One region of the Nocardiopsis sinuspersici genome, then DNA from elsewhere that is predicted to be linked to it. Evidence: riboswitches for the same ligand, from Rfam matches in the RefSeq annotation. Region 1 holds a riboswitch; the other holds the start of a gene.
The links. A riboswitch is a leader RNA that binds a small molecule or an ion and turns the genes downstream of it on or off. The one in region 1 is predicted to bind thiamine pyrophosphate.
Positions count from the first base shown of each region.

Region 2: another riboswitch for thiamine pyrophosphate. It lies ahead of NOSIN_RS01325 (ECF transporter S component); the one in region 1 lies ahead of thiD (bifunctional hydroxymethylpyrimidine kinase/phosphomethylpyrimidine kinase).

Region 1 is NZ_MCOK01000001.1:702,483-707,538, forward strand. Features, by position in the region: gene NOSIN_RS02990 (DUF6457 domain-containing protein) at 1-54, shown strand, start outside; gene NOSIN_RS02995 (alanine/glycine:cation symporter family protein) at 262-1,683, shown strand; gene thiD (bifunctional hydroxymethylpyrimidine kinase/phosphomethylpyrimidine kinase) at 1,773-2,576, opposite strand; TPP riboswitch at 2,565-2,663, opposite strand; gene NOSIN_RS03005 (DedA family protein) at 2,767-3,456, opposite strand; gene NOSIN_RS03010 (DUF368 domain-containing protein) at 3,476-4,405, opposite strand; gene NOSIN_RS03015 (acyl-CoA synthetase) at 4,901-5,056, opposite strand, start outside.
Region 2 is NZ_MCOK01000001.1:302,233-307,288, reverse strand. Features, by position in the region: gene NOSIN_RS01335 (energy-coupling factor transporter transmembrane component T family protein) at 1-248, opposite strand, end outside; gene NOSIN_RS01330 (ABC transporter ATP-binding protein) at 241-1,839, opposite strand; gene NOSIN_RS01325 (ECF transporter S component) at 1,843-2,457, opposite strand; TPP riboswitch at 2,572-2,679, opposite strand; gene NOSIN_RS01320 (transglycosylase domain-containing protein) at 2,780-5,035, opposite strand.

The sequences.
Region 1 (5,056 bases):
GCGGCCGTCCTCAGCAGGCTCGCCCTGGCCCAGGACGACGAGGGCGGTGTCTGAGCGCGCGCACGCGGGAGAAGACGCGTGCGCACACGAAGAAACCGGCATGTGGAACAGGCGTGATTCGTTCGTTACGCGTCGGTGCGATTCTTTGCCGGTATCGCCAGGCCTCCACCAGTGCCGACGCGATCGCAAGGGTGCCCGAACTCCCCGCACCGAGACACCGGCGGCCCCGTCCCCACCCACTCACCGATAGGGAGATCCCCTGTGGACCAACTCCTCGAAATGGCTGGCATCGTCAGCAGCATCATCTGGGGACCCTTCGTCCTCATCCCGCTGCTGGCCGGTGTCGGGCTGTTCCTCACGATCCGACTGCGCCTGCTCCAGCTCTTCCGCCTGCCGCACGCGCTGTGGCTCGCCTTCGTCCGCCGGAAGGAGGACGAGTCCGTCGAGGGCGACATCTCCCACTACCAGGCCCTGAGCACCGCCCTCGCCGCCACCGTCGGCGTCGGCAACATCGGTGGTGCCGCGCTCGCCATCGGCACGGGCGGCCCCGGCGCGCTGTTCTGGATGTGGATCGTCGCCCTTCTCGGCATGGCCACCAAGTACAGCGAGGCCCTCCTGGGCGTGAAGTTCCGCCGCACCAACGACAGGGGCGAGCAGAGCGGCGGACCGATGTACTACCTCAAGTACGGGATCCGCGGCGGTCTGGGCACCACCCTGGGCGTGGCCTTCGCGGTCTTCGGCTCCATCGCCGCCTTCGGTATCGGCAACGGCACGCAGTCCAACACCGTCTCCCAGCAGATCACCAGCGTCACCCCGCTCGCCCCGTGGATGGTCGGCCTGATCCTGATGCTGCTCGCGGGAGCCGTCATCCTCGGCGGTATCAAGAGCATCGGCCGGGTCGCCTCCGCGCTCGTGCCGCTCATGATCGTCCTCTACGTCGGCATCTGCCTGGTCATCCTGGCCGTCAACTGGGACGCCATCCTGCCGGCGCTCCAGCTCGTGGTGACCGACGCCTTCACCGGCACGTCCGCGGCGGGCGGCTTCGCCGGCGCGGGCTTCATGCTCGCCATCCAGCAGGGCTTCGCCCGCGGCATCTTCTCCAACGAGTCGGGCCTGGGCACCGGCGCCATCGCCGCCGCCGCGGCCAGGACCAGGCAGCCGGTCCGCCAGGCCATGGTCTCGATGACCCAGACCTTCATCGACACCATCATCGTGGTCACCATGACCTGCCTGGTCATCATCGTCACCGGCGCCTGGAGCGCCGCCAACAGCGATGACGGCTCGCTGATGACCTCCTACGCGATCACCGAGGGCCTGGGTTCGATCAGCCCCGCGCTCGCCCCGGCCGGCGCCTACGTCGTGGCCATCGCGGTCGCCGTGTTCGCCTTCACCACCCTGCTCGGATGGGCCTACTACGGCGAGCGGTGCGTGGAGTTCCTGGGCGGCAGCCGCATGATCACCCCCTACCGCCTGGTGTTCATCGCGGTCATCTTCATCGGTGCGGTGGCCAGCCTGGACTCCGTGTGGCTGTTCAGCGACATCGCCAACGGACTGATGGCGCTGCCCAACCTCATCGGGCTCCTGCTGCTGTCCCCGATCGTCGTGGCCGAGACGCGCAAGTTCTTCGACCACCCGGACTGGAGGGACCCGAGCAAGGTCATGGAGGACGTGAGCAAGACGTGAGCGGATAGCCCACCGCGCACGAGGAGGGGGGACCGGCACGGAGCCGGTCCCCCCTCGTGTCGTCGCGCGGCCGCCGGAGGCGGCGCCCGCTACCACCAGGCGTGGAAGTGGTGGACCGGGCCCTGGCCGCCGCCCGCGTCGATCTCGTCGGCGCGCCGGATCGCCTCGGTCAGGTAGGCCTTGGCGTCCCCGACGGCCGCGGCCACGTCCGGGCGCTGCGGCAGCAGGGCCGCGATCGAGGAGGACAGGGTGCACCCGGTGCCGTGCGTGTTGCGGGTGGCCACCCTCGGGGCGCGGAACTCGACCGGGTCGGAGCCCCGGGAGGCCAGGACGTCGACGCTCTCCCCGCCGGACAGGTGACCGCCCTTGAGCAGGACCCGGCGCGGCCCCAGTTCCAGCAGCCGCGCGGCCTGGGCGCGCATCGTCGCCAGGTCGGCGGCCTCGGGCTCCTCCAGCAGGTCGGCGGCCTCGGGCAGGTTCGGGGTGATCAGGTCCGCGCGGGGCAGCAGCTCACTCCGCAGCGCCTCGACGGCGGAGGACTCCAGCAGCCGGTCACCGCTCTTGGCGACCATCACCGGGTCCACCACCACGTTCGGAAGCGCGTGGCGCCCGATCGCCTCGGCCACCGCCTCGGTGACCTCGGAGGTGCCCAGCATGCCCACCTTGACCGCGTGCACGGTGGCGTCGGCGAAGAGGGTGTCCATCTGGTGGGCGACGAACTCGGCCGGGACCGGGTGGACCCCGGTGACACCGCGTGTGGACTGGGCGGTCAGCGCGGTGACCACGGTCATCCCGAAGGTCCCGTGCGCGGAGAAGGCCTTGAGGTCGGCCTGGATCCCCGCGCCCCCGCTGGGGTCGCTGCCGGCGACGGACACGATGTTGTACGCGCTCATGGGCGTTCCTTCGCTAGTGCTAACTAGGGCAGGTTCGACGGGTGTGCTCTCAGCCGGGACGGTGTCCCGGCACCCCGCGCCGTGGGGGCCGCCGCTGCGGCCCCCACCTCGGTATGCGTCTGTGGGTGTTCTCCAGGGAGGGTATCCCGAGGGCGTGCGCCGCCCGGAGCCGGGGCGCTCCCCCGGGCCCTCAGGTGGAGGTGTCCTCGGAACGGCGGGCCCTGGCCAGCTTACGGAGGCGGGCGAGGACGAACCACAGCACCAGCAGGCCGGTGACCGCGATCACGAGATTGCTGATGATGCCGCTCCACTGGAGCAGGACGGGCTCGATGGCCGGCCCGAAGGCGAAGCCGAGACCGATCCAGATCGTGTTCCACACCGCGGAACCGACGACCGTGTACACGGAGAACCGGAACAGCGGCATCCGCTCGATCCCGGCGGGGATGGAGACGAAGCTGCGCACCACGGGCACGCACCGGCCCAGGAGGACCGCGAGGCCGCCGAACCGGGCGAAGAAGCGCTCGGCCTTGTGGAAGTCCTCGATCTCCAGCAGCGGAGTCCTCCGGACCAGCCGCGCCGTGCGGTCACGGCCCAGGAGCGCGCCGGCGGCGTAGAAGCCCCACGCGCCGAGCAGGCCGCCGACCGTCGCCCACAGGATGGCGAGCCACACGTTCATCTCCCCGGAGTAGGCGAGGAAACCAGCACCGGGCAGGACCGCCTCGCTGGGCACCGGGGGGAAGAACGTCTCGATGAACAGGGCCACGCCCACGCCCGGCTCGCCCAGGGTGTCCATCAGGTTCAGGATCCACCCGATGAAGCCCTCGTACTGGTGGGCCGACCCCTCCGCCGCAGGGGCCGCCGTCCACGGATTCGTCGCCATGAGGCCGTCTTTCCCGTTCTCAGACGCGGGTGGGCACCTGGTGGTGCTCGGTCTCCACATCCTGGCCGCGCTTGCGGCGCTCCCACACGATGGCCGCCGTCACCACGGCGAAGCCGACCACCATGAACACCACCGTGACCGGGACTTCGGTGGGAGTCAGGATGACGCGCTCCTCGGTCTGCCAGGGCCACAGGGCGCGCAGCGAACCGGCCATCAGACCGGTGAGCACGACCAGGGTCAGGTGGTGGAAGTTCTCCAGCAGGTACTGCAGGATCTTCACGAACACCGACAGGCCCGTGAGCGCGCCCAGCGCGAACACCGCCAGGTAGGCGACGTCCATGTCGCCGACCGCGCTGATCGTGGGCTCGTACAGGCCCAGGGTGAGCAGGATGAACGAACCGGACAGGCCCGGCAGGACGAGCGCGCAGATGGCCACGGACGCGGCGAGGAAGACCACCACCGGGTGGGTGGGCAGGTTCGCGCCGGGCAGGCCGGTGAGGAGGAACGCGCCGGCGGCGAACACCAGGGCGACGAGGTAGTGCCAGGCCCGCCACTTCCTGCCCGCGCCGGTGTAGGGAATCCACAGGCATGCCAGGACCAGGCCGAAGAACAGCGCGTACGCGTACTGGGAGTAGGACTCGACCAGCGGGGCGAGCAGGATGGCGGCCAGGCCGAGGAAGACCACCATGCCGACCAGGGCGGGGATCAGCACGCTCCAGTCCACCTGGCGGAACTGCTCCCGGGCCCGTTCCCTGCCGCGGCCGCGCGGGACGTCGGTGACGTAGCGCTTGATGCCGCTGACCATGTGGCCCGCGCCGCCGATGAGCTTGTCGTAGAGGCCGACGATCAGGGCGACCGTGCCGCCGCTGATGCCGGGCAGGGCCTCGGAGGCTCCCACCGCGCCGCCGCGCACCGCGTTGAAGATGTAGCTGCCTACTGACTTTGGCATCTGGGTTGTTGGGCGCCGCACGGGCCGGAACCCGGGCGAGGGCGCCGTCCTCCGTCCTAGTGGTGCCACCGCACGCGCACTGTGTGCACGGGTGGAGGGTGGGTCAGGGGTTGTCCATGTGATCCACGGTCCCGACCGGACACGCGATGGGGTCCGCCGACACCGGCCGGACGCACCGACCAGGCCGGGGCGGGGGAGAAGAGACCGTGAGGCCCGGAACCAGGAGTCGTCAGTCTAGCGGTGGCGGGACGGGCGGGGAGTGGTCCGGAAGGCGCCGAACCCCTGTTTCGGCTGGGTAAGAGCATATTGACGCTGTGCCCGAAATGAAGGACTCCCTACCGCCGGGGTGTGGAGTTCCGCAGCGGAGGGGTGCGCGGCCCCGCAGCCTGGGGCTTCGCGGCCCCGGGGCGCGGAACCCGGGATCGCGCCGCCCGAGGCCGCGCCGCCCGAGGTCGTGCGGTCCGGGTCAGCAAGGCCGTCCCGGGACCGGGCCCCTCAGCGCGCGAGCGGGTCCGGCCCGACCGGGTCGGGAGCCGCCGTGTCGACCCGTGCGACCGACGCCGCCCACCGGTAGTCCTGCTTGCCGACCGCCGTACGACGGACCCGGTCCACGAAGTGCACGGTCCGCGGCACCTTGAACCCCGCCAGCCG
Region 2 (5,056 bases), 400 kb from region 1:
ACGAGCAGGGTGCGCCGGTCGATCCCGCTGAACGGCAGGAGCAGCAGGGCCCCCGCCAGCACCACGCCGCCGGTCACGGCGTCCACGGCCGGGACCAGGCCGAGGCCCAGGAGCAGGGCGGCGAGCAGCTTGGCGGCGGGGTTGAGCCCGACGAGCCAGTAACGGAACCCGCCGTCCTCCGGCGCGTCCAGGGTCAGCGTGTCCCCGCCCGGGGTCCGCCGGTCGTCCGCGGTCCGCCGGTCACCCACGGGTCCTCCTCACTCCCGCGCCGCCCCGCGCGGCGACGGGCTCGGCCGCTCCCGGCTCCGGGACTGCGGCCTCGTACACGGCGCGGCCGTCGGCCACGCGCACCCGCGCGTCCGCCAGGTGCCGCAGCAGCAGGCCGTCGTGGGTGGCCATGACCACGGCCCTCCCCTCGGCCCGCAGGGCTCCCAGCAGCTCCACCAGCTCGGTCCACGTACGGGTGTCCTGGCCGAAGGTCGGCTCGTCCAGCACGAGCACGTCGGGCGCGTGCGAGGGGCCGGAGCTGAGCGCCGTGGCCACCGACAGTCGCCGCTTCTCCCCGCCCGAGAGCGTGTAGGGGTGCACGTCGGCCAGACGGGTCAGGCGCAGCCGCTCCATCAGCTCGTCCACCCAGGCGTCGGTCTCGGCCGCACCCATCCCGGCGCGCAGCGGGGCGAACCGCAGCTCGTCGCGGACGGTGGTGGTGACGAACTGGTCCTCGGCGTGCTGGAAGACCGTGCCCACGTGCCGGGCCAGCCTCCGGGCGGGCCAGCGCGCGAGGGGGCGCCGGTCGGCCCCGGCCAGCGGCCCGCGCGGCAGCACCTGTCCCCGGTGGGGCCTGGACAGCCCGGCCAGCATGGTCAGCAGCGTGGACTTGCCCGCACCGTTGGGGCCGGTCAGGGCGGTCGCGGTCCCGGCGGACACGGTGGCGTCCACGCCGTCGAGCACCACGCGCCGGGGCGCGGAGCGCACACCCAGTTGGAAGGGGGTGCGCGCGGCCACGTCCACGGCCTCCAGCAGGGCTCCTCCCCCGGGCGCCGGAGGCAGTTCGGGGGAGGGCTCGTTCCCGGGCACCCACACCCCCTGTGCGGCCAGTGAGCGCCCGTGCCCGGCGAACACGGCGGCCGGGTCCCCGTCGGCGACCACGCCGCCGCCGGGCTCCACGACCACGACCCGGTCCACCAGGCCGACCACCTCGGCCACGCGGTGCTCGACGAGCACCATGGTCGCCTCGGTCTCGGCGAGCAGGCGTGCGAGCACGCCGCGCACCAGCGCGGCCCCCGCCGGGTCGAGGTTGGCGGTGGGCTCGTCGAGCAGCAGCAGGCGGGGGCGCATGGCCAGCGCCCCGGCGATCACCAGGCGCTGCTTCTCCCCTCCCGACAGCGCGCCGGTGGAGTGGCGCGGCCCGTACGGAAAGCCCACGGCGTCCAGGGCCTCGTGCACCCGGGGCCAGATCAGCCCGGGCTCCATCCCCAGGTTCTCCGGGCCGAAGGCCACGTCGTCGCCCGCGCGCGCCATCACCAGCTGCGTCTCGGGGTCCTGGCTGACCAGGCCGACCGCGCCCCGCCCCCGGTCGGCGGGCTCGCCGTCCACGAGCAGGCTGCCCTCCTGGTCGCCGCTGATCGCGCCGTCCGGGCCGGTCAGACCGGCCAGCGAGTGGAGCAGGGTCGACTTGCCCGCCCCGGAGGCGCCGAGAAGCAGCACGCGCTCACCGGGTTCGACGACCAGGTCCACGCCGCGCAGGGCGTGCTCCCCGCGCCCGGAGTGCCGCCAGCCCCAGCCGGACAGCTCCACGCGCGCGCCGGGACGGGCGGTCCGCCCGTTCGTCCGCGCCACGGGTCAGCCCTTCGCCGACGGGAAGGGCGCCAGGGCCCCGGACCTGGCCAGGGCGGTGGTGAGGAGGCGTGCGCCCACGCCCGCGATGACGGCGGCGCTGATCACCACGATGACGCCGTACACGATCTGGAAGTGCAGCGGCCAGGTGACGTTGTAGGCGATGTTGTCCCGGATGGCGGGGGAGACGCCCGCGACCGCCGCGGCGAGCACGGCCACGCCCATGCCCCACCGCCGGTAGCCGAAGGCGAGGAAGACCAGCTCGGGCAGGATGCCCTGGAGGGTTCCGTCGAGGATGACCATGATCCCCCACTGGGTGCCCAGGACCGCGGACACCGAGGCGGCGGCGACCGAGGTGAGCAGGGCGGCTCCGGGCTTGCGGATGATCAGGCCGCCGAGCACGCCGGAGATCAGCCACATGCCGTAGACGACGGCCTGCGCGGGCGGGAATCCCACGAACAGCGGGGTCGTGACCGACCAGACGATGTTCCAGAGCCAGAAGACGACGCCGACCGCGACGCCGATGACGGCGGCCACGACGATGTCGACGGTGCGCCAGCTCCGCAGCCGGCCGAGGACGTCCTGCCGGAAACCGGTCCTCGCGGTGCTGTTCCTCTTCATGTCCTGCTGTCCCTTCGTCGGGGGATGACGAGGGGCCATGTGGCCAAGAGCGGCACCGACGGAGTGTGCCACGCGCGGCCGGAGTACTGCCGGTGCGCGGGAGCACGCCACCGGTGACGGGTTCCTACGACTTCCTTCGCTGGCATGACCCAGATCAGGTGTGTAAGGGTCTGCGGCCGGGTGCCGCACTCTCAGCGCTCACGCGCTCCCCTGTCGGTTCTTCCTCCAGTATGGGGCACAAAGGAGGATCGTGGGGTTTTTCGCCCCCACGATCCTCGTCTTTTCCCGGACGACCCGGTCCCGCGGCGGCTCCGTGAGGGCGTCAGGCGTCGCCGCCGTCGCCGGATCCGGACGGCCTGCCGGGTGAGGGATCGCCGAAGGTCTTCGGTGACGGCGCGAAGTCCTCCTCCGGAAGCTCGTCCACGGCCTCCTCCATGGTGGCCTGCCAGATCGGGCCGGGCAGCGTGGCGCCGTAGACCATGCCGTAGTAGCGGTCGCCGATCTTCACGTTCTGGAGCGGGTGCTGCTCGCCGCCGCGGATGTCGCCGACCGCCACGGTCCCGACCAGGTTCGGGGTGTACCCCGCGAACCACGCGTAGGCCGCGCTGTCGGTGGTACCGGTCTTGGCCGCGGCCGGGCGCCCGATCCCCAGGCCGTTGGTGGTGCCGCCCTTGAAGGTCTGCTGGAGCAGGTGGCTGACGCCGTCGGCGACCTTGGTCTCGATCACCTTCTCGCAGTCGGGCTTCACCTCGACCTTCCTGCCGTCCTCTCCCTCGAACCTGATCGAGGTCACCGGGGTCGGCTCGCAGTGGGTGCCCCGGGAGGCGAAGGTGGCGTAGGCGCCGGCCAGGGTCAGCGGGGAGACCTCCTGGTCGCCCAGGGTGAAGGAGTTCCACACACCCAGTTCCGCGCCGTCCGCGCGGTGGATGCCCAGCTTCTCGGCCATCTGCGCGGTCTCGCACAGGCCGACGCGCTCCTGCAACTGGGCGAAGTAGGTGTTCACCGACCCCTTGGTCCCGCTGACCATGTTGTGCGTGCCCCCGCTGCTCTCACCGGCGTTGCTCACGTTCCACGTGGCCATCCTGCCGCCCTCGCAGTTCCTCATCCCGCTGACCGACGTGCTCTCGGGCGAGTTGAAGCTGGTGCCGTACCCGAGGCCGGCGTCCAGGGCGGCGGCCAGGGTGAACGGCTTGAACGTCGATCCCGCCTGGTAGCCGTGGGAGCCGCCGTCGTCCTTGTCCACGGCCAGGTTGATCGAGGTGTTGCCCGGTTCCTCGTCGAAGCCGTAGCTCATGTTCTGGGCCATCGCCCGCACCCGTCCGGTACCGGGCTCCACCAGCACCTCGGCGGCGAACTTGGTGGACTCGTCCCCGGGGACGTACTTCTTGATCGCCTTCTCCGCGGCCTTCTGCATGTCGGTGTCGAGCGTGGTGCGGACGGTGATACCGCCCCTCTCGAGTATCTTGTCGCGCTCCTCCTGGGTGTCGGCGAGCGCGTCGGAGTCCCTCAGCCAGTGCATGACGTAGTCGCAGAAGAACGGCTGCTCGCTGTGGAAGCAGCTGCCGCCGCGCGGGGTCACGTCCACCTTCAGCTCTTGGGCCTTGTACTTCTCCGCCTCCTGCGCCTCCAGGTACCCGGTGTCGACCATCCGGTCCAGCACCATGTTGCGGCGCTTCGTGGCGGCTTCGGGGCGGGTGATCGGGTCGTAGTACGACGGGGCCCGCACCATTCCCGCGAGCGTGGCGGCCTGCGCGGGATCCAGTTCCGAGGCCGGTACGGAGAAGTAGCGCCGCGCGGCGATCTCGATGCCGTACGCGTTCTGACCGAAGTAGGCGAGGTTGAGGTAGCCCTCCATGATCTCGTCCTTGGTGAGCCGCTCCTCGATGTCGACGGCGTAGCGCAGTTCCTGGACCTTGCGCCCCAGGGTCTGCGCGGTGGCGTCCTCCACCTCCTCCTCGCCGTCGGCCTGCTCGATGAGCAGGTTCTTCACGTACTGCTGGGTGATGGTGGACCCGCCCTGGGTGTTGCCCATGGCGGTGCGGACCGCGGCGCGGAACGTGCCGCGCAGGTCCAGTCCGCCGTGCTCGTAGAAGCGCTCGTCCTCGATCGCCATGAGCGCCGCCGGCGCCCAGGGGCTCATCTCGTCCAGGGGCACCACGTCGCGCTCGCGTTCGGCGACCTCCGCGATCGGGTCGCCGTCCGCGTCGGTGAGCAGGACCCGCTCTGCCAGGGGTTGTATCTCCAGGTTTCCGGACATGTCCATGAAGGCCGCCGCCGAGTCCCTGGCCACCAGCCCGGCTCCACCCACCCACGGCATGACCAGTGCCGCCGACAGCAGCCCGGCGACCGCGCTCGTCCCCGTCAGACGCAGGAGCACGTCCTTCCTCGTCCCGCCCGGGACCGGTTCCGCCAGTCTCCCGCGCAGAACCGCGACCCGCCGGCTCACTCCCGGTACCGCGGCCCACCGCTTCGGGACCGCCTTCCGCAGCCCTGCGCGCGGGGAGGCGGTGCGCTCCCTTCCCCGCGAGGCCCGGTTTCGCCGCCATCCGCGCGGCGGGCGCTGGTTCGGCTCCGTCACATCGCCCCCCTACGGCCGTGT